3 regions of the Streptomyces sp. NPDC004752 genome follow, and region 2 is predicted to be linked to each of the others. Evidence: predicted binding sites of a transcription regulator. Region 2 holds the regulator's gene; each other region holds the start of a gene.
What was found. Region 2 encodes HrcA, which represses chaperone genes, less so after heat shock. Its sites were predicted from a motif close to TTNGCACTCNGNNNNNCNGAGTGCNAA; they were not measured.
Positions count from the first base shown of each region.

Region 1 (7,251 bases), on a different contig from region 2:
TGTGCAGACCGTTGCAAGCACCACGAACCAGTCCGCGAACCTCGGTCCCGCCGCGGCCTTGAGCTGCCGCGAGTGCGGCCACCGGGTGCCACTCGGACCGGTGTTCGCCTGCGAGGAGTGTTTCGGCCCGCTGGAGATCGCCTACGACTTCTCGGCGTACGACACCGAGGAGCTGCGTCGGACGATCGAGGCGGGTCCCGCGAACATCTGGCGCTATGCGCCGCTGCTGCCGGTCCCCGCGGACGTGGCCGCAAAGCCCAATCTGAACCCGGGCTGGACCAAGCTGGTGCAGGCCGACAACCTGGCCCGCGAGCTGGGCGTCACCGGCGGCCTGTATGTGAAGGACGACTCCGGCAACCCGACGCACTCCTTCAAGGACCGGGTGGTCGCCCAGGCGCTGGAGGCGGCGCGCGCCTTCGGCTTCACGACCCTGTCCTGCTCCTCGACCGGCAACCTCGCCGGGGCCGTCGGCGCCGCGGCGGCCCGCGCCGGACTGCGCTCCTGTGTGTTCATCCCGCACGACCTGGAGCAGGGCAAGGTCGTCATGGCCGCGATCTACGGCGGTGATCTCGTCGGCATCGAGGGCAACTACGACGACGTGAACCGCTTCTGCTCCGAGCTGATCGGCGATCCGGCCGGCGAGGGCTGGGGCTTCGTCAACGTCAATCTGCGGCCGTACTACGCGGAGGGCTCCAAGACCCTGGCGTACGAGATCTGCGAGCAGCTCGGCTGGCGGCTGCCCGACCAGATCGTCGTCCCGATCGCCTCCGGCTCCCAGCTCACCAAGGTCGACAAGGGACTGCGGGAGCTGATCGCGCTGGGCCTCGTCGAGGACCGGCCGTACAAGATCTTCGGCGCGCAGGCCGAGGGCTGCTCGCCGGTGTCCACCGCGTTCAAGGCCGGTCAGGACGTGGTCCGCCCGCAGAAGCCGAACACCATCGCCAAGTCCCTGGCGATCGGCAACCCGGCCGACGGCCCTTATGTGCTCGACATCGCCCGCCGCACCGGCGGCGCCGTGGAGGACGTGACGGACGAGCAGGTGGTCGAGGCGATCAAGCTGCTGGCGCGGACCGAGGGCATCTTCGCGGAGACGGCCGGCGGCGTCACCGTGGGTGTGACGAAGAAGCTGATCGAGGACGGTGTCCTCGACCCCGCGCTCACCACGGTCGTCCTCAACACCGGCGACGGCCTCAAGACCCTCGACGCGGTGGCCGGCACCGGCCTGACCGCCACCATCCGCCCCAACCTGGACTCCTTCCGAGAGGCTGGCCTCGCATGAGCGTGACCGTTCGCATCCCCACCATTCTGCGTACCTACACGGGCGGCCGGGCCGAGGTGAGCGCCGAGGGCGCCACCCTCGAAGAGGTCATCGCCGACCTGGAGAAGAACCACACCGGCATCGCCGCGCGCGTCCTGGACGACCAGGGCAAGCTGCGCCGCTTCGTCAACGTGTACGTCAACGACGACGACGTCCGCTTCGAGCAGGGCCTTCAGACCGCGACGCCGGACGGCGCGGGCGTGTCCATCATCCCGGCCGTGGCCGGCGGCTGACGCTCCCTTACCTTCGATAACTCCCATTACCGACTGTTCATCCGATGGCCCCCTCCGTGAGAGAAACGGAGGGGGTCATTCAGTGGGGTTGAGCGCGGTAGAGTTGGGGAACGCGTTCCCGGCCTCCCGGGGCGCAGGCCCCGGATTCACTCCGTGCACCCGCCAAGAAGTCGCCAAACTCCCCGCTTTCTTCGCGGCTTTTGCTCCTTTTATGGAGCCCGACTTGCCCTGAATTCTGATGAATTCTCAATAAATTCCCGACCGGGCGCGTCCAGATTTCTCGTCCGATTGACCTGTTGCAGACGGCAGTTGGACAGATACATTCAGCCGCGGTCGACGCGTTCCGGCGCACGCCCCCCACCGTGGAGGGTGAGGTCTGACCCGGGTCCACGAAGTGTGGATCTGTGCAAGGGCCAGTAATAGGGGAGTTAGGCATGGCTCAGGGCACCGTCAAGTGGTTCAACGCGGAGAAGGGGTACGGCTTCATCGCGGTCGACGGTGGTGCGGACGTCTTCGTCCACTACAGCGCGATTCAGATGGACGGCTACCGCACCCTGGAAGAGGGCCAGCGGGTCGAGTTCGAGATCTCGCAGGGTCAGAAGGGCCCGCAGGCCGATATGGTTCGCGTCACCGCCTGAACGTACTTCACGCGAAGGGCCCGCAGCTTTCGGGGTGCGGGCCCTTCGCCATGCCCCACGCCGCCCGGCCCGGGGGCGCGTACACCCGTCCGGCACCCTTCACCACCCCGCCGTCACCGCCGCGCCGCGACCCCACGCGACGGGCCCGCGTCACGGTCGCATCTTGCACTCGGGTGGGTCGAGTGCTAATCATTGGCGTTAGCACTCTGAAGGTGAGAGTGACAACGAAGGACCGGGTCGGTGAGGCCCGCGGGCCGTGTGGGGCAAGGAACCACGAGGTCGGCGAGCCGTCCGTCGCGGGCGCGGGCGCGGTCCGAAGGAATCACCCCCAGTCCTGGAGGGACCACTTCACATGGCCAAGATCATCGCGTTCGACGAGGAGGCGCGGCGCGGCCTCGAGCGCGGCATGAACCAGCTCGCGGACGCCGTGAAGGTGACGCTCGGCCCCAAGGGCCGCAACGTCGTCCTCGAGAAGAAGTGGGGCGCCCCCACGATCACCAACGATGGTGTCTCCATCGCCAAGGAGATCGAGCTCGAGGACCCGTACGAGAAGATCGGCGCCGAGCTGGTCAAGGAAGTAGCCAAGAAGACGGACGACGTCGCCGGTGACGGTACGACCACCGCGACCGTCCTCGCCCAGGCCCTGGTCAAGGAGGGCCTGCGCAACGTCGCCGCCGGCGCCAACCCGATGGCCCTGAAGCGCGGTATCGAGAAGGCCGTCGAGGCCGTCTCCGCCGCCCTGCTGGAGCAGGCGAAGGACGTCGAGACCAAGGAGCAGATCGCCTCCACGGCCTCCATCTCCGCCGCCGACACCCAGATCGGCGAGCTGATCGCCGAGGCCATGGACAAGGTCGGCAAGGAAGGCGTCATCACCGTCGAGGAGTCGCAGACCTTCGGCCTTGAGCTTGAGCTCACCGAGGGCATGCGCTTCGACAAGGGCTACATCTCGGCGTACTTCGCCACCGACATGGAGCGTATGGAGGCGTCGCTCGACGACCCGTACATCCTGATCGCCAACTCCAAGATCAGCTCCGTCAAGGACCTGCTCCCGCTCCTGGAGAAGGTCATGCAGTCGGGCAAGCCGCTGCTGATCATCGCCGAGGACGTCGAGGGCGAGGCTCTGTCCACCCTGGTCGTCAACAAGATCCGCGGCACCTTCAAGTCCGTCGCCGTCAAGGCCCCGGGCTTCGGCGACCGCCGCAAGGCCATGCTCGGCGACATCGCCATCCTCACGGGCGGCGAGGTCATCTCCGAGGAGGTCGGCCTCAAGCTGGAGAACGCGACCCTGGACCTCCTGGGCCGCGCCCGCAAGGTCGTCATCACCAAGGACGAGACCACCATCGTCGACGGTGCCGGCTCCTCCGAGCAGGTCAACGGCCGGGTCAACCAGATCCGCGCCGAGATCGAGAACAGCGACTCGGACTACGACCGCGAGAAGCTCCAGGAGCGCCTGGCCAAGCTGGCCGGCGGCGTCGCCGTCATCAAGGCCGGTGCCGCCACCGAGGTGGAGCTGAAGGAGCGCAAGCACCGCATCGAGGACGCCGTGCGCAACGCCAAGGCGGCCGTCGAGGAGGGCATCGTCGCCGGTGGTGGCGTGGCCCTGCTGCAGACCACCAACGTCTTCGAGAAGCTGGAGCTGGACGGGGACGAGGCGACCGGCGCGCAGGCCGTGAAGCTCGCCCTGGAGGCCCCGCTCAAGCAGATCGCCGTCAACGCCGGCCTTGAGGGCGGCGTCGTGGTCGAGAAGGTCCGCAACCTCACCCCGGGCCACGGCCTGAACGCCGCGACCGGCGAGTACGTCGACCTGGTCGCCGAGGGCATCATCGACCCGGCGAAGGTGACGCGTTCCGCCCTGCAGAACGCCGCCTCCATCGCCGCGCTGTTCCTCACCACCGAGGCCGTCATCGCCGACAAGCCCGAGAAGGCCGCTCCGGCCGCCCCGGGTGGCATGCCGGGCGGTGACATGGACTTCTGATCCTCATCGAGGATCGGCTCCGTCCGTCGCGTACCGAGGGCGGCACTCCCTGAAGCCAGGGGGTGCCGCCCTCGGGCGTGTCACGGGACGTCACGGGGCGCCCGATGCGGGTGGCGGGCGCCGGAAGGCGCGGGACATGACCTTCCGGAGGCGGGGCGTTGCGCGCTCCCCGGGCGTGCGGGTCAGCCGCCCGCGCCCGCCAGCGCGGCACGCAGATGGCCGCCGGACTCCTCCAGCAGGCGGGCGGCCGTCGGGCCGTCGACACCGGACAGGAGGGTGAGGATCGCGTTCTTCACCTCGCCGTCGGTCTCGGTCAGGGCCCGTTCGATCTCCTCGTCGGCGGCGCCGGTGGCCAGGGCGACGATACGGCGGGAGCGGGCGCGCAGCTTGTTGTTGGAGGCGCGTACGTCGACCATCAGATTCCCGTACGTCTTGCCCAGCCGGATCATCGTGATCGTCGACAGCATGTTGAGCACCAGCTTCTGTGCCGTGCCGGCCTTCAGTCGGGTGGAACCGGTGATCAGCTCGGGGCCGACGACGATCTCGATGCCGTATTCGGCCGCCGCCGCGAGCGCGCTGTGCGCGTTGCAGGCCAGACCGACGGTCAGGGCGCCCAGGGCGCGGGCGTGCTCGACCGCACCGATCGCGTACGGGGTGCGGCCGGAGGCGGAGACGCCGACCACCGTGTCGTCGGGGGTGAGCGCGAGCGAGTCGAGGTCCTCGCGGGCCAGTTCCTTCGAGTCCTCCGCACCCTCCACGGAGCTGACCATCGCCTCGGCGCCGCCCGCGATCAGGCCGACGACCCGACCGGGGTCGGTGTTGAAGGTGGGCGGGCACTCGGAGGCGTCCAGGACACCGAGGCGGCCCGCGGTGCCCGCGCCGGCGTAGACCAGCCGGCCGCCGCGGGCCATGCGCGCGGCGATCGCGTCGACGGCGGCGGCGATCAGCGGGAGGCGTGCGGTGACGGCGGAGGGCACGGCGCTGTCCTCGCCGTTCATCAGCCGGGCGATCTCCAGGGTGGGCAGCTTGTCGATGCCGGCGAGTTCGGGCCGGAACGCCTCGGTGGTGAGCGTCTCCAGTTCGGCGCGGAGCTGACTGGGGTCGGACATGGAGGTCATGACGGGTGGCTCTCTCCGTGCTTCTTGTGCCAGCGGTGCTTCTTGTGCCAGCGGTGCTTCTTGTGCCAGCGGTGCCGGTGGGGCGAGCGAAGTCCGCCGCGGTGCGGCGGCGTCCCGAACGGGGCGCGGGCGGGCCGGTGTCGGTGTGCGGCCCCGCCGCGACGGGGATCCCGCTGGTCGGCGGAGCACTCGGCGCTCAGCGGTGCCGGTGGGCCAGCGCCTCGTAGGAAGCGGCCAGCGCGGGCGCGGCGGTCTCGTAGGTGCGCTGCGCCACTCCGATGAACAGGCAGTCCACGACGAGGAGTTGACTGGTCCGGGAGGACATCGCGGCGGGCCGCAGCTCGCTCTCCCGGGAGGTGGAGGTGGTGAGCACATGGTCGGCGTACTGGGTGACCGGGCCGTCCGGCCGTCCGGTGATGGCGACCGTGGTGGCCCCGTGCTCGAACGCGGCCCGCAGCGGCTCGATGACGTCCCCCGTCGACCCGGAGTGGCTGATCGCGATGGCCACATCGCCGGAGCGCAGCTGCACCGCGTTCGTCACGGCGAGGTGCGGATCGCTGTGGGCGTGGGCTATCAGCCCTATGCGCAGCAGCTTCTGGGTGAGGTCCTGGGCGACCAGTCCGGACGCGCCGATCCCGTACACATCGGTGCGCCGTGCGCCGACCAGCGCGGCGACCGCAGCGCCCAACTGCACGGTGTCGAGCCCGGCGGCCGTGTCGGCGAGGGTCTGCTGCTCGTCGTAGGCGAGTTTGGCGACGACATCGGCGATCGGGTCGTCGACCGCGATGTCGGTCGTGAGGGCGGGCGGGCGGCCGGACTGCTGCTGGGCGGCCAGGCCCGCGAGGGCGAGCCGCAGGTCGCGGTAGCCGGGGTAGCCGAGCAGCCGGGCGGTACGCACGACCGTCGCCTCGCTGGTGCCGGTGAGTTCGGCGAGTCCGGTGACCGTGAGGGCCGCGCAGCCGGCCGGATCACTCGCCACGGCCTCGGCGACACGCTGCATCGAACGGGTCATGGAGGGGGCGAGCGTGCGCACCTTGGCGGTGAGGGCGGCCGGGGCCGGCGGCGTGTTTCCCGGGCCGCCCGGGCTGCCGAAAACTTCCTTCACGTCCTGGGTCACCTGCGAAAGATATTTTCGGCCCGGTGCCGGGTCAAGACCACGCACAATGGGTCCATGGATCCGATCAGCCCGCTGGAACGCGCCCTGCACACGGCCCGCGCGCGCGTGCTCGCCGACCTGGTCGCGGGCGAGGTCGCCGAGGCGGACGTGGTCTCGCTGGTCGAGAACTCGGTCGTACAGCGCCGCTGGTGGGTCGAGCAGTGGCCGGACGGGGCGGCCTATGTGGCCGGACTGGTCGCGCAGGACGTACAGGACGCGCTCCTGGAGCGGTACGGACGCTGGCCGCTGTGCCCGGTGTGCGGCTCCGGCGACCCGCACGCGCTGGACGTCGAACCGGAACTCGGCCCCGACCCGCACTGGGTCTGCCACCAGGCGGGCGTGAAGGTCGCGGCGGTCGGCTCGCTGGGCCGGGCCACGGGCGGGGTGCCGTCCTCGTGAGTCTTCGTGAGCCACCCGTGACGGTTTTCAGGTGGCCGGGACGTGGTGCGGCTGCCGTGCGTGGCGGGGCCGCGTCGCTCGAAGGGGTGCGCGGGGCCGCGCCGCGCCAGGGGGGGCGTCAGGCCCGGCGGACGTAGAGCCGGAGCGAACGGTCCATGCCGTGCTCCGTGTACGCGGCCTCCTCCGCCGCCGCCCCGGCCCGGCTGAACCCGGCCCGGTCCAGCACGCCCTGCGACGGCAGATTGCCGTGGTCGACGCGCGCGAACAGCAGATCCACGTCGTCCCGGGCCAGCGCCCACCGCGCCAGCGCGCCCAGTGCCTCGGTCGCGTAACCCTGGCCGCGGGCGGCCTCGGCGAGGTCGTAACCGATCTCCACGCGGCCGTCCTCGTCCGGGGCGGAGTGGAAGCCCAGGC
Region 1 covers NZ_JBSGBN010000002.1:67,458-74,708, reverse strand. Annotated here, with positions in the region: gene thrC (threonine synthase) at 1-1,279, shown strand, start outside; gene ACWEKM_RS01345 (MoaD/ThiS family protein) at 1,276-1,551, shown strand; gene ACWEKM_RS01340 (cold-shock protein) at 1,986-2,189, shown strand; gene groL (chaperonin GroEL) at 2,542-4,164, shown strand; gene murQ (N-acetylmuramic acid 6-phosphate etherase) at 4,347-5,282, opposite strand; gene ACWEKM_RS01325 (MurR/RpiR family transcriptional regulator) at 5,479-6,399, opposite strand; gene ACWEKM_RS01320 (hypothetical protein) at 6,454-6,837, shown strand; gene ACWEKM_RS01315 (GNAT family N-acetyltransferase) at 6,956-7,251, opposite strand, start outside.
Region 1: groL (chaperonin GroEL) is a predicted target of HrcA. The motif match lies at 2,352-2,378, and genes of this name have one in related genera.

Region 2 (7,251 bases):
CCTTGCGCAGCGGCGCGGTCAGGTGGTGGACCTCGGGGTAGGCGGCGGGGGCGTACGGGCCGTGCTCGCGCAGGAACCGGTTGACCAGGCCGCGGGCCGGCCGGCCGGAGAACGCCCGGGTCAGCTCCGTACGCGTGAACAGGGGGCTGGTGAGGGCCTGTTTGTGCACGGCGGACGCGCCGGACTCGGGGGTGGCGAGGAACGCGGTGCCGAGTTGGGCGGCGGCGGCGCCGGCCGCGAGGACCGCGGCGATGTGGCCGCCGCGCATGATCCCGCCGGCGGCGACGATCGGGATGTCCACGGTCTCGCGGACCTGGGCGACGAGGGCGAGCAGCCCCAGGCCGGAGCCGTCGTTCTCCGGGATGTCGCGATGGGTGCCCTGATGGCCGCCGGCCTCCACGCCCTGGGCGATCACCGCGTCGGCGCCGGCCCGCTGCACGGCCAGGGCCTCCTCCGCGGTGGTCGCGGTGACCAGGGTGACGATGCCGGCCCGGCGCAGCGAGTCGATGACGTTCCGGCTCGGGACGCCGAAGTGGAACGACACCACCGGCACGGGGTTGTCGAGCAGCACGGCCAGCTTGGCCTCGTAGCCGTCGTCCCGGCCACTGTCCGGGTCGCCGAGTTCGACCTCGTACCAGGCGGCCTCGCCGGCCAGTTGGTGCGCGTACACCTCGACGGCCGCCGGGTCGGAATACTCGGGCTGGGGCATGAAGAGGTTCACACCGAAGGGACGGCCGGTGAGCCCCCGCAACTGCTTGATCTCCTGATACATGCCGTCGGCGGTCTTGTACCCGCCAGCGAGGAACCCCAGCCCACCGGCCTCGGACACGGCGGCGGCGAGCTGCGGGACGGCGACACCGCCCGCCATCGGGGCCTGCACGATCGGATGTGGGCAGAGATCGGTCAGTGGGGAGGACATGACCGCATGTTGTCACGTCCTCCCCACAAGTCCGAATCCGGCATGCGCCTGGCATAAGCCGCCGGCAACCGGTACCTCAGCGCCCGTTGAACGCGTCCTTCAACCGCGAGAACAACCCCTGCTGACCGGGCTGACTGCGCCTACCCGGGGACCGACCCCCGGACCCCCGGCAGCACCCACAGCCCACGTCAACGCCCGTTGAACGCATCCTTCAACCGCGAGAACAACCCCTGCTGACCGGGCTGGAACTGGCCCAGGGGGCGCTCCTCGCCGCGCAGTTTCGCCAGTTCGCGCAGCAGGCGCTCCTGCTCGGGGTCGAGCTTGGTCGGGGTCTGGACCTCGACGTGCACGATGAGGTCGCCCCGGCCGCCGCCCCGCAGATGGGTCACGCCCCGGGTGTGCAGCGGGATCGACTGGCCGGACTGGGTGCCCGGACGGATGTCGACCTCCTCCATGCCGTCCAGCGTCTCCAGCGGCACCTTCGTACCGAGGGCCGCCGCCGTCATCGGGATCGTCACCGTGCAGTGCAGGTCGTCGCCGCGGCGCTGGAAGGTGGTGTGCGGCAGCTCGTGGATCTCGACGTACAGATCGCCGGCGGGCCCGCCGCCGGGACCGACCTCGCCCTCGCCCGCGAGCTGGATGCGGGTGCCGTTGTCCACACCGGCCGGGATCTTCACCGTGAGCGTCCGGCGCGAGCGCACCCGGCCGTCGCCCGCGCACTCCGGGCACGGCGTCGGTACGACCGTGCCGAAGCCCTGGCACTGCGGGCATGGGCGCGAGGTCATGACCTGGCCCAGGAAGGACCGCGTCACCTGCGACACCTCACCGCGCCCGCGGCACATGTCACACGTCTGGGCGGTGGTGCCCGGCGCCGCGCCCTCGCCGTTGCAGGTCTTGCAGACGACCGCCGTGTCGACCTGGATGTCCTTCGTCGTGCCGAAGGCCGCCTCGTCCAGCTCGATCTCGATACGGATCATGGCGTCCTGGCCGCGCCGGGTGCGCGAGCGCGGTCCGCGCTGCGACGCCGTGCCGAAGAACGCGTCCATGATGTCGGAGAAATTGCCGAAGCCACCGGCCCCGAAGCCGCCCGCACCGGCGCCACCGGACTGCGAGAGGGGATCGCCACCGAGGTCGTAGACCTGCTTCTTCTGCGGGTCCGACAGCACCTCGTAGGCGGCGTTGATCTCCTTGAAGCGCTCCTGCGTCTTCGGATCGGGGTTGACATCCGGGTGCAGCTCGCGTGCGAGCCGCCGGAAAGCCTTCTTGATCTCTTCCTGCGACGCGTCGCGGCGCACGCCGAGAACGGCGTAGTAGTCCGTGGCCACTTACGACTCCGCCAGGATCTGTCCGACGTACCGTGCCACTGCGCGTACCGCTCCCATCGTTCCCGGGTAATCCATGCGGGTCGGTCCGACCACGCCGAGCTTGGCGACTGCCTCGCCGCCCGAACCGTAGCCGACCGACACCACGGACGTGGAGTTGAGTCCCTCATGGGCGTTCTCATGACCGATACGCACGGTCACGCCCGGTTCCTTCGCCTCGCCCAGCAGCTTGAGGAGCACGACCTGCTCCTCCAGGGCCTCCAGGACCGGCCGGATCACGAGGGGAAAGTCATGGCCGAAGCGGGTCAGATTGGCGGTGCCGCCGATCATCAGCCGCTCCTCGTTCTCCTCGACGAGCGTCTCCAGGAGGGTGGAGAGCACCGTCGAGACCGTACCGCGGTCCTCGGCCTCGAAGGCATCCGGCAGATCCTCGACGAGACCCGGCACGTCCGTGAAGCGGCGGCCCGCGACCCGGCTGTTGAGCCGCGCTCGCAGATCCGCCAGGGACGTCTCGCCGAACGGCGCCGGGCAGTCGACCATCCGCTGCTCGACCCGGCCGGTGTCCGTGATCAGCACGAGCATCACGCGCGCGGGGGCGAGCGCGAGCAGTTCCACATGCCGCACGGTCGAGCGGGTCAGGGACGGGTACTGCACGATGGCGACCTGCCGGGTCAGCTGCGCGAGCAGCCGCACCGTCCGCGTCACGACATCGTCCAGGTCGACGGCGCCGTCCAGGAAGTTCTGGATGGCGCGCCGCTCGGGCGGGGTCATCGGCTTGACGGCCGCGAGCTTGTCCACGAACAGCCGGTAGCCCTTGTCGGTGGGGATCCGCCCGGCGCTGGTGTGCGGCTGGGCGATGAACCCCTCGTCCTCCAGCGCCGCCATGTCGTTGCGGACCGTGGCCGGGGAGACGCCGAGGTTGTGCCGCTCGGTGAGCGCCTTCGAACCCACCGGCTCCTCGGTGCCGACATAGTCCTGGACGATGGCGCGCAGCACCTGGAGCCTGCGTTCACTCAGCATCGTGCGCTCACCTCCAGCAAGTCGTCCCCGCGGCCTTTCAGGTGATTCAGGTCGTTCAGGTCTTACAGGTCGTTCAAGGTCATTCAGGTCTTTCGCCTGGCACTCTACGCATGCGAGTGCCAGCTTCCCCGCCCCAGTGTACGGCCGTGGGGTGCACCCCGGGCAAGGCTGCTCCCGCCGGATCGTGCCCGGAGGCCATTGGGCACTAGCGTCGGCGTATGACGGCGACTTGGGAAGAGGCGGGCTGGGAGCGGGTGGCCACCGGAGTGGGACGGTGCCGGCTGCCGGGCTGGGACTGCACGGTCGGACTGGTCCTCGGGGCGGGCACGGCGCTTGTCGTGGACGCCGGGTCCAGCCTCGCGGAGGGCGCCTGGCTGCGCGCGCGGGCCGAGGAGATCGCCGGCCTCGGTGTGACCCATCTCGCGCTCACCCACCCCCACTTCGACCATGTCTTCGGCGCGGCGGCGTTCACCGGCGCCGAGGTGTACGCCGCGGTCGGCATGGCCGCGGTGTTCGCCCACGAGCGGGACGCACTGCGCCGGGACGCGGTCCGCCACGGCCTGGACCCGCGGCGCGCGGCCAAGGCGGCGCGCGCCCTGGTCCGCCCCCGCCACCCGGTCCGCGGCGAGCGGACGCTGGACCTGGGCGGCGGCCGGCAGGCGCTGCTGGCGAACGTGGGCCCCGGCCACACGGCCCATGACCTGGCGGTGCTGGTTCCGGGCGACCCCGGGGTCGTGTTCTGCGGCGATCTGGTCGAGGAGTCCGGGGAGCCGCAGGCGGGCCATGACGCCGTGCCGTCCCGCTGGCCCGCCGCCCTCGACCGGCTGCTCGCCCTGGGCGGCCCGGACGCGCTGTACGTGCCCGGTCACGGGGCGGTGGTGGACGCGGAGTTCGTCCGCGGGCAGCGGGACGCGCTGGCGGCACGTTTCGGCGTGTCGTGATCGTCCGCCCGCACCTTCTCCTATCGTCATCCGAATGCGCCAGTACTCACCGGACCTGACCCCGCCGTGGAAGAAGCCCAAGCCCGTCCCCGAGGTCCCGGCCGAGCCCGGCCTGGTGGTGGAGGAGCCCGGCTCCGGCTTCTGCGGCGCGGTGATCCGCTGCGAGGCGGGCACGGTCACCCTGGAGGACCGCTTCGGCAAGCACCGCGTCTTCCCGCTGGAGCCGCGCGGTTTCCTGCTGGAGGGCCGGGTGGTGACGCTGGTGCGCCCGTCGTCGGCTCCGGTACGGCCCACCCGTACGGCATCCGGTTCGGTCGCCGTCCCCGGCGCACGCGCGCGCGTGGCCCGTGCCGGGCGGATCTACGTGGAGGGCCGGCACGACGCGGAGCTGGTAGAGCGGGTGTGGGGCGACGATCTGCGCATCGAGGGCGTGGTCGTGGAGTACCTGGAGGGCGTGGACGACCTGCCGTCCATCGTGACCTCGTTCGCGCCGGGTCCGGACGCGCGGCTCGGCGTCCTGGTGGACCATCTGGTCCCCGGCACGAAGGAGTGGCGCATCGCCGAGTCGGTGGCCAGTGAGCACGCGCTGGTGGTCGGCCACCCCTACATCGACATCTGGGCGGCGGTCAAGCCGTCGTCCGTGGGCATCGCGGAATGGCCGAAAGTACCGCACGGCCAGGACTGGAAGACGGGCGTGTGCCGGGCGCTCGGCTGGCCGGAGAACACGGGTGCGGCGTGGCAGGGGATTCTGTCGCGGGTGCGGTCGTACAAGGACCTGGAGCCGGAGTTGCTGGGGAGGGTGGAGGAACTGATCGACTTCGTCACGGCAGGTGGTGACGCCGGACACCGGTGACGGTCCCGAACTCGCTCGTGTCGAGTTCGACACCCAGGGGTTCCAGCGGGAGAGGGTCACCGAACTTGGTGACACGCTGCGCTCGGTAGTCGGCGACCTCCCCGTCACCGACGGGTTCGGTGAGCAGCACACAGTGCGCCATGATCGGGTCGATGATCAGGTATGCGGTGACCTTGCCCGCCGCGTAGATGGAGCGCTTGATCCCGTAGTCGCGGTCGACGCTCGTTCTGGAGACGACCTCGACCACCGACGTGATCAACTGGGACGGCAGAAGCCGCCCCGAGTCCGGGGCGATACCGCGTTCCAACACCAACAGATCCGGCACAGGCTCGCTGGCCTCGTCGACGATGTCCACATCTGTCGTCTGGAGCCGTCGCCACTGCTTGCGGGGGATCTGGTCCTGCACGTCCTCCACGATCCGGCTGTGCACCAGGCCCGGAGCGGCCGCCATCACGATTTCCCCCCGGAGAAGCTCGACCTTGATGCCCTCGGGAGGCTCGAACTCCTCGAAGAACCTGGTCATCCCGCGTTCGTCCACAGCGGTCATCCTCCGTGGCCCTCTATATCCGCCGCGTACTTTTGGCGGGAGCCTACGAACCAGGTCAGGGACCGAACCGGCGTTCCACACTGATTCACCCCGCCGGGTGATCAGTCCACCAGGTCCCGTACCACCGCGTCCGCCAGCAACCGCCCCCGCAGCGTGAGCACCGCGCGCCCCGCCGCGTACGGCTCCTGCTCCAGCAGCCCGTCCGCCAGCGCCCGGCGCGAGGCCGCAAGGCCCGCCTCCCGCAGGAGTTCCAGCGGTACGCCCTCCCGGAGCCGCAGTTCCAGCAGGATCCGCTCCACGCGACGGTCCTCGTCGGACAGGATCTCCCGCCCGGCGCCCGGCGTGCGGCCCGCCGCCAGCGCCGCCGCGTACGCCCCCGGATGCTTCACGTTCCACCAGCGCACCCCGCCCACGTGGGAGTGCGCGCCCGGGCCCGCGCCCCACCAGTCGGCGCCGCGCCAGTACAGCTCGTTGTGCAGACAGCGGCCGGCGGCGGAGGTGGCCCAGTTGGACACCTCGTACCAGTCGAAGCCCGCCGCGGCGAGGGTCTCCTCCGCGATCAGATAGCGGTCCGCGTGCACGTCGTCGTCGGTCATCGGGATCTCGCCCCGCCGGATACGGCGGGCCAGCCCGGTGCCCTCCTCGACGATCAGGGCGTACGCGCTGATGTGGTCGGGGCCCGCGCCGAGCGCCGCGTCGAGCGATGCCCGCCAGTCGTCGTCCGACTCCCCCGGCGTGCCGTAGATCAAGTCCAGGTTCACCTGCGCGAAGCCCGCCGCCCGCGCCTGAGCCACGCACGCCTGCGGGCGGCCCGGGGTGTGGGTGCGGTCGAGGATCTTCAGTACGTGCTGCCGCGCGCTCTGCATGCCGAAGGAGATCCGGTTGAAGCCGCCCTCCCGCAGGGTGGCGAGGTAGGCCGGGTCGACCGACTCGGGGTTCGCCTCCGTCGTGATCTCCGCGTCCGCCGCGAGCCCGAACTCGGCGCGGATCGCGCCCAGCATCCGCACCAGGTCGTCCGCGGCCAGCAGGGTCGGCGTGCCGCCGCCGACGAAGACCGTGCGGACCTCGCGCGGGTCCTCGCCGAGCACCTTGCGGGCCAGGCGGATCTCGTCGATCAGGGTGTCCGCGTAGTTCTCCCGGGAAGCGAGCACTCCGCCCGTGCCGCGCAGTTCGGTGGCGGTGTAGGTGTTGAAGTCGCAGTATCCGCAGCGGGTCGCGCAGTACGGGACGTGCAGATAGAACCCGAGGGGCCGGCCGGCGGCCCCGGCGAGCGCGGACATGGGCAGCGCGCCGTCGGCGGGGACGGGCTCGCCGTCGGGGAGTGCGGAAGGCATGTGCTCCATTGTCCCGCACGGGCCCACCGACTCCGCCGCCCCGACGCCCCGCTCCGGTCACTCCTGCGGCCCCGAGCCAGTGATCCCACCACCCCCCGGAACCGGACACCCCACAACCCCACAACCCCACGCTCTCGGACCAACCGCGCCGGACCCCGCAACCCGGGACCAGACGCCCCTCAGCCCCGTACCCCGGAGCCTCGCTGCGGCTCCGCGCCCCAGACCAGCCACCCCGGGGCTCCGGGTCGGGCGCCCCCACGTCCCCGCACCCCCGGACCCGGCACCCCACAACCCCACGTCCCCGGACCAACGCCC
Region 2 covers NZ_JBSGBN010000038.1:17,521-24,771, forward strand. Annotated here, with positions in the region: gene ACWEKM_RS17950 (nitronate monooxygenase) at 1-919, opposite strand, end outside; gene dnaJ (molecular chaperone DnaJ) at 1,108-2,244, opposite strand; gene hrcA (heat-inducible transcriptional repressor HrcA) at 2,245-3,261, opposite strand; gene ACWEKM_RS17965 (MBL fold metallo-hydrolase) at 3,480-4,202, shown strand; gene ACWEKM_RS17970 (DUF3097 domain-containing protein) at 4,237-5,055, shown strand; gene ACWEKM_RS17975 (Uma2 family endonuclease) at 5,024-5,602, opposite strand; gene hemW (radical SAM family heme chaperone HemW) at 5,704-6,936, opposite strand.

Region 3 (7,251 bases), on a different contig from region 2:
GCTGATGGGGCTGGCGAAGGTGGCCCCGCGTGGGCTGGTGGGCGGGATCAGCTCACGGACCGGGCGCAGGTACGGCCCGCGGTGAGCCCCCGGCGAGCCCGGCCGCGACGGGGGTGACGGCGCCGCTGCGGTGGGAAGATGGGCAGGACGGAACCGGACCCAGGGGGGCCGGAGGCGGCGCCATGACGTTCGTACAGCTCATCGAGTGCAGGACGAGCCGGTTCGACGAGATGAACCGGTTGCTGGACACCTGGGTCGAGCAGACCAAGGGGAAGCGGACCGCGACCTACGACCTGGTCGGCAAGGACCGGTCCGACGCGTCGCACATCGTGGAGATCGTGGAGTTCCCCTCGTACGCGGACGCGATGCGGAACTCGAATCTTCCGGAGACGGACCGGGTCTTCCGGCAGCTGGTCGCCCTCTGCGACGAGATGCCGACGTTCATCGACCTGGACGTCGTACGCGACGAGCCGCTGGGCGCGGACACCGTGCGCCGCTTCTTCGCGACGCTGGCGGCGCCGGGCGAGCTGCCGCCGCTGAACGACCTGCTGGACGAGGACGTGCACAGCCACGATCCGCTCAATCCGCAGGACACGATCGGGCTGGACTCGGTCCGCGGCGAGTACCGGATGTGGCGGGCCGCCTTCGACTCCGCCTTCACCGTGGAGGACCTGATCGTCCAGGGCGACCGGGCCTGTGCCCGCTGGACCTGGAACGCCAGGCACACGGGGGAGTTCCTGGGGATCGCCGCCACCGGCAGGCAGCTCACCACTACCGGCACCACCGTCTTCCGGTTCGGCGCGAACGGACGGATCGCCGAGACATGGTGGCAGCACGACCAGTTGGGGCTGATGCAGCAGCTGGGCGCACTCGATCAACTGGAGCAGTGACGACGGCGGGCAGCACGAAGGCCCGGCACCCTCAGCCTCTCGGGTGCCGGGCCTCGTTGCCGGGTGTCAGTGGGCGTGGCCGTGGCCGTGGCCCGCGGCGGCCGGCTCCTCCTCTTCCTTCTTCTCGACGACCAGGGTCTCGGTCGTGAGGAGGAGGGAGGCGATGGAGGCGGCGTTCTCCAGGGCGGAGCGGGTGACCTTCACCGGGTCGATGACGCCGGCCTTGACCAGGTCGCCGTACTCGCCGGTGGCGGCGTTGTAGCCGTTGCCCTTGTCCAGCTCCTTGACCTTGGAGACGATCACGTAGCCCTCCAGGCCCGCGTTCTCCGCGATCCAGCGCAGCGGCTCGACGACGGCGTTGCGGACGACCGCGACACCGGTGGCCTCGTCGCCGGACTTGCCGAGGTTGCCCTCAAGGACCTTGGCGGCGTGGACCAGCGCGGAGCCACCACCGGAGACGATGCCCTCCTCGACCGCGGCGCGGGTCGCGGAGATGGCGTCCTCCAGACGGTGCTTCTTCTCCTTCAGCTCCACCTCGGTGGCGGCGCCGACCTTGATCACGCACACGCCGCCGGCCAGCTTCGCGAGGCGCTCCTGGAGCTTCTCGCGGTCCCAGTCGGAGTCGGTGTTCTCGATCTCGGCCTTGATCTGCGCGATGCGGCCCTCGACGTCCGACTTGTCGCCGGCACCGTCGACGATCGTGGTGTCGTCCTTGGTGACGGTGATGCGGCGGGCGCTGCCGAGCACGTCCAGGCCGGCCTGGTCCAGCTTGAGGCCGACTTCCTCGGAGATGACGGTGGCGCCGGTGAGGACCGCCATGTCCTGCAGCATCGCCTTGCGGCGGTCGCCGAAGCCCGGGGCCTTCACCGCGACGGCGTTGAAGGTGCCGCGGATCTTGTTGACGACCAGGGTCGACAGGGCCTCGCCCTCGACGTCCTCGGCGATGATCAGCAGCGGCTTGGCGGAGCCCGCCTGGATGACCTTCTCCAGCAGCGGCAGGAGTTCCGTGATGGCGGAGATCTTGCCCTGGTTGATGAGGATGTACGGGTCCTCCAGGACGGCCTCCATGCGCTCCTGGTCCGTCACGAAGTACGGCGACAGGTAGCCCTTGTCGAAGGCCATGCCCTCGGTGAAGTCCAGTTCGAGGCCGAAGGTGTTGGACTCCTCGACGGTGATGACACCGTCCTTGCCGACCTTGTCCATCGCCTCGGCGATCAGCTCGCCGACCTGCTGGTCCTGGGCGGACAGCGCGGCGACGGCGGCAATGTCGGACTTCTCGTCGATCGGCCGGGCCGAGCCGAGCAGGTCCTCGGAGATGGCCTTGACCGCGGCGTCGATGCCCTTCTTCAGGGCGGCCGGGGAGGCGCCGGCGGCGACGTTCCGCAGGCCCTCGCGCACCAGGGCCTGGGCCAGCACGGTGGCGGTGGTGGTGCCGTCACCCGCGATGTCGTTGGTCTTGGTCGCCACCTCCTTCACCAGCTGGGCGCCGAGGTTCTCGTACGGGTCCTCGATCTCGACCTCACGGGCGATGGTGACGCCGTCGTTGGTGATGGTGGGGGCGCCGAACTTCTTGTCGATGACGACGTTGCGGCCCTTGGGGCCGATCGTCACCTTCACCGTGTCGGCCAGCTTGTTGACGCCACGCTCAAGGGCGCGACGGGCGTCCTCGTCGAACTTCAGGATCTTCGCCATGGCAGCGGGAGCCCTCTCGGAAATCTGATGGAAAATACGCTGCGCCCCGGGCGCCCGGCTTCTTATCGGTCGGGATGCCAGGGGCGCAGCTCAAAGCAGGAGTGCTTCGGGGTGACTTACTTCTCGATGATCGCGAGCACGTCGCGAGCCGAGAGAACGAGGTACTCCTCGTTGTTGTACTTCACCTCGGTGCCGCCGTACTTGCTGTAGAGCACGACGTCGCCGACGCTGACGTCGAGCGGAAGACGGTTGCCGTCCTCGAAGCGGCCCGGGCCCACGGCCAGGACGACGCCCTCCTGGGGCTTCTCCTTGGCAGTGTCCGGAATGACCAGGCCCGAGGCCGTGGTCTGCTCGGCGTCGAGCGGCTGGACCACGATGCGGTCCTCAAGCGGCTTGATGGCAACCTTGGAGCTGGCGGTCGTCACGATCCGACCTCCCCCTTCGGAGATCTCACGGGGTTAACTGTCTGAGGTGGCGACCAGGTCGATCCGTCGTCGCGGGTGCCGGACCTGCCCGTCGCGTTGTTGGCACTCTCCTGGGGGGAGTGCCAGACCTGAGACTATGACTGCGATTAGCACTCGGTCAAGCGGAGTGCCAATCGGCCGCGCCGCGTCCGCCTTGGCACCCCCGACGGTTCACAGGTAATCCTCCAGGCGCGCCACGGTCAGACCCGCGGACTGGACCTGCCGGAGCAGGCGTGTCGTGCGCTCTCTGAGCGTGGGTCCGGTGGACTCGTCGGGGCCGACCAGGATGATGTCGCCGGGGCTCAGGCGCTTGTCGCCCCGGGCGTAGCTGAGGGTGTCGGCGGTCATCGCGGCCCGCCACAGGACCACCGCGGCGATGCCGCAGTCGGCCGCCGCGCGCAGGGTCGTCGTGTCGTACGTGTCGTACGGCGGACGGAAGAGGCGGGGGCGGATGCCGAAGCGGGACTTGAGCTTGTTCTGCTGGCCGCAGATCTCGGCGTGCTGCCCCGCGTAGGGCAGCCCGCGCAGGGCGGGATGGTCGAGGGTGTGGTTCTGGATGTCGGCGCCGACCGAGCGGAGCCGGGCGAAGTGGCCGTAGCCCGGTCCGACGACGCTGTCCGTGAGGAAGAAACTGACCGGGAGCCGCAGGTCGCGCACCATGTCGATGAACCGGGGGTCCCGCTCGGCGCCGTCGTCGTAGGTGAGGAAGACGACCCGGTCGGACGTCGCCACATGGTCCACGACCGGGGGCAGGGAACGGCCCGCGGTGCCGGTCGGCAGGGGGCGCGCCGCAGGCTTGGGGGCGGGGGCGAGCGGGGCGTTCAAGCCCCATTGGCGGTAGGGCTGTCGGGAGGCCGGGGCGTGCGTCCGTACGCCCTGGGCGGCCTTCTTGCCGAGCCGCTCGATGGGGTCGACGGACTGGGCACAGCCGGCCAGGAGCAGGGCACCGGCCAGGGCGCCGACGGCCGGCGTGCGGCACCGGGCCGCCGCCGTGGGCCGCCCCGGGCGCCTCACAGGTAGTCCTCCAAGCGGGCCACCGCGTACCCCTCGCGCGTGACCTTGTTCAGGAACCGCCGGACCATGTCGGTCATGGTGCCGTCCCAGTCGGAGCGGCCCCGGAAGTGGGTGAGCACGATGTCACCGGGGTGCAGGGCGCGGTCCCACTCGCGGTACTCCCAGTGGTCGACGAAGACCTCCTCGTCCCAGATCGGCGCGTACTCGATCCCGCAGGACTTGGCGGCGAGCAGGGTGTCCCGGTTGTAGTTGCCGTACGGCGGGCGGAAGACGGTGGGGCGCTTGCCGAGCTGCTTCTCCATGATGTCCTGCATGCCGCAGATCTCGTCCCGCTGCTCCTCGTAGGACAGACCGGGCAGGTAGGGGTGGTGGAGGGTGTGGTTGTTGAGCGTGATCCCCTGCGACTGCATCTTCCTGAAGTAGCCGTAGTCGTCCTTGGCCAGATAGTCACTGAGGAAGGCGGTGTACGGGATCTTCAGGTCGCTCATCATGCGCAGGAACGCCGGATCCTTCTCGGCGCCGTCGTCGATGGTGAGGAAGACCACTTTCTCCTTGGTGGGGATCGTGGTGAAGACCGGGGGCAGGTGCTCCTCCTCCTGGCCGTCGACCTCGAAGCCGTCGCGGGCGGTGATCCTCGGCTTGTGCGCCGGGGGTCGCGGGGGCGTCAGGGGGGCCTCGTCCAGACCCCAGCGGCGGGCGGCGGCGGCCAGGGTGGCACGGTCGGTGCTCCGCCGGGCGTCGTAGTCGTCCAGGCGGGGTGCGGGGGGTGCCTGGTGCGGCTGCCGGCCCGAGGCGGGCCGGACGTCCGCGTCCCCGCCCGGCGCCGTGCAGCCGGAGACGACGGCGGCGACGGCGAGCAGGGCGACACCGCCCCGGACACCCACCTTTCCACTCTGCACCCTATTTTTGTCATTTTGTACTACTACTCGCATGGTGCCGGATCCTCGCAGGCACCGGCCGCCGATCCGGTCCGACACCGCCGCCGGAGGCGCAGCATCCGTCGACTGGCCCACAATGACCCGGTGAACGACCTGCTCCCCTTCCGCTCCCTGCTCACCCCCGAGGGCCGCGCCCTCCTCGACGAGGTACGCGGCACGCGGCCGGACGACGAACTCGCCGTCGCCACCCGCCTGCGCCGCGCGCACCCGGTGGACCTGGTGTCGGCGGCCCTCGGCCAGGCCCGGCTGCGGCAGCGGGCGGCGGCGAAGTTCGGCGCCGCGGACGCGGAGCGGATGTTCTTCACGCCCGACGGGGTCGAACAGTCGACCCGGACCACCGTGGCGACGTACCGGGCGGCGCGCCTGCGCGATCTGGGCGTCGGCTCCATCGCCGACCTGTGCTGCGGCATCGGCGGGGACGCGATCGCGTTCGCCCGCGCCGGGATCCGGGTGCTCGCGGTGGACCGGGATCCGCTGACGGCCGAGGTCGCCCGGGCGAACGCGGCGGCGCTGGGCCTGGACGAGCTGATCGAGGTGCGGGAGGCGGATGTCACCCAGGTGGACACCTCCGGCTGGGATGCCGTGTTCGTCGATCCGGCCCGGCGCGGCGGCCGATCGGGAGGGGCGGCACGAGGCGCGTCGGTGAGGGGTGGTGGCCGGGCGACGACAGGAGGGGCCGCGCGAAGCGCGTCTATGGGGGGTGGTGGCCGGGCGACGACAGAAGGGGCCGCGCGAAGCGCGTCTATGGGGGGTGGTGGCCGGGCGACGGGTGGGCGGATCTTCGATCCGGAGGCATACTCGCCGCCGCTGTCATGGGCGGTGGGGGCGGCGTCGACGGCGCGCACGGCCGCGCTGAAGATCGCGCCCGGGATCCCCCACGAGGCGATCCCGGACCGGGCCGAGGCCGAGTGGATCTCGGACGGCGGGGATGTGAAGGAGGCGGTGCTGTGGTTCGGCACCGGGGCACCGGGCACCGTGCGGGCCACACTGCTGCCCGGGCCGCGGACCCTGCTCGGCCGGGGGCTGCCGGACCCCGAAGTACGGCCCGTCGGACGGTACTTGTACGAACCCGACGGCGCCGTCATCCGGGCGCATCTGGTGGCCGAGGCCGCCGCGGAACTGGACGGCGGGCTGATCGACCCCACGATCGCCTATGTGACCGCGGACGAACTGCGCCCGACGCCGTACGCCGCCGCGTACGAGATCACCGACCGACTCCCCTTCAACGTCAAGAAGTTGAAGGCACTGCTGCGGGAGCGGGAGGTCGGGACGCTGACCGTGAAGAAACGGGGGTCGGCGGTGGAGCCGGAGGAACTACGCAGGAAGGTCAGACCGCAGGGGTCGAACGCGGCGACCGTGTTCCTGACGCGCGTCGCCGGGGCGCCCACCATGCTGGTCGGGTCCCCCGTGACGGCGAACGTTGCGGACGGTGGGCCGTCCTGATCCACCGCCGAGGACGGCGTGAGGAGGGCGCGTTGCCGGATAGCCGCCGACGGCCTCCTCGGACTCGTGAACGTGCCTCGATGACGGTGGACATGGCGTGACCCGGGCCGGGCGGACCGCGCCGGTCAGGGCCGGTCAGGGCCGGTCGTCGGACCCGACCGGCTCGAACCGCCAGCGGTGCACCGTCCGTGTCACCAACTCCCCGTCCGGATCCGGCAGTTCGGGGAGCTCGGCGTCGTACGGGGCGTCCCACCAGATGATCACCAGGACCCGGTCCTGGGGCGCCCGGAAGGTCTCGCGGCGCATGGGCCGCCGGGCCAGCCGCTGGGCGCGGGCCCAGGCCAGCAGCTCGTCGCCGCGGCCCGGCACCGCCCGCGCCTCCCACATCAGTGCGACCGTCATGAGTACAGGTTCTCCTTGCTGACCTCGTGCACATGGTCGTGGGAAGCGGCAGGGGGAGAGGTCGGTGAGGGGGAGTGCGGGTGGCCGTGGGGGGCTCCCGGCACATGCGGGTCCGTCACCGGAAGCGACGAGTCGGCCGACAGGTCCCAACTCGACGCGGCCCGGTTGCGCGCCACCATCTCCGCGCCCAGCGCGGCCACCATCGCGCCGTTGTCGGTGCACAGCTTGGGCCGCGGCACCCGCAGCCGGATACCCGCCGCCTCGCAGCGCTCCTGGGCCAGGACGCGCAGCCGGGAGTTGGCGGCAACCCCGCCGCCGATCATGAGGTGGTCGACGCCCTCGTCCTTGCAGGCCCGTACGGCCTTACGGGTCAGCACGTCCACCACGGCCTCCTGGAAGGACGCGGCG
Region 3 covers NZ_JBSGBN010000117.1:8,216-15,466, reverse strand. Annotated here, with positions in the region: gene ACWEKM_RS35310 (SDR family NAD(P)-dependent oxidoreductase) at 1-85, shown strand, start outside; gene ACWEKM_RS35305 (ester cyclase) at 183-890, shown strand; gene groL (chaperonin GroEL) at 957-2,582, opposite strand; gene groES (co-chaperone GroES) at 2,699-3,007, opposite strand; gene ACWEKM_RS35290 (polysaccharide deacetylase family protein) at 3,218-4,060, opposite strand; gene ACWEKM_RS35285 (polysaccharide deacetylase family protein) at 4,057-4,992, opposite strand; gene ACWEKM_RS35280 (THUMP-like domain-containing protein) at 5,083-6,441, shown strand; gene ACWEKM_RS35275 (hypothetical protein) at 6,577-6,843, opposite strand; gene tsaD (tRNA (adenosine(37)-N6)-threonylcarbamoyltransferase complex transferase subunit TsaD) at 6,840-7,251, opposite strand, start outside.
Region 3: groES (co-chaperone GroES) is a predicted target of HrcA. The motif match lies at 3,154-3,180, and genes of this name have one in related genera.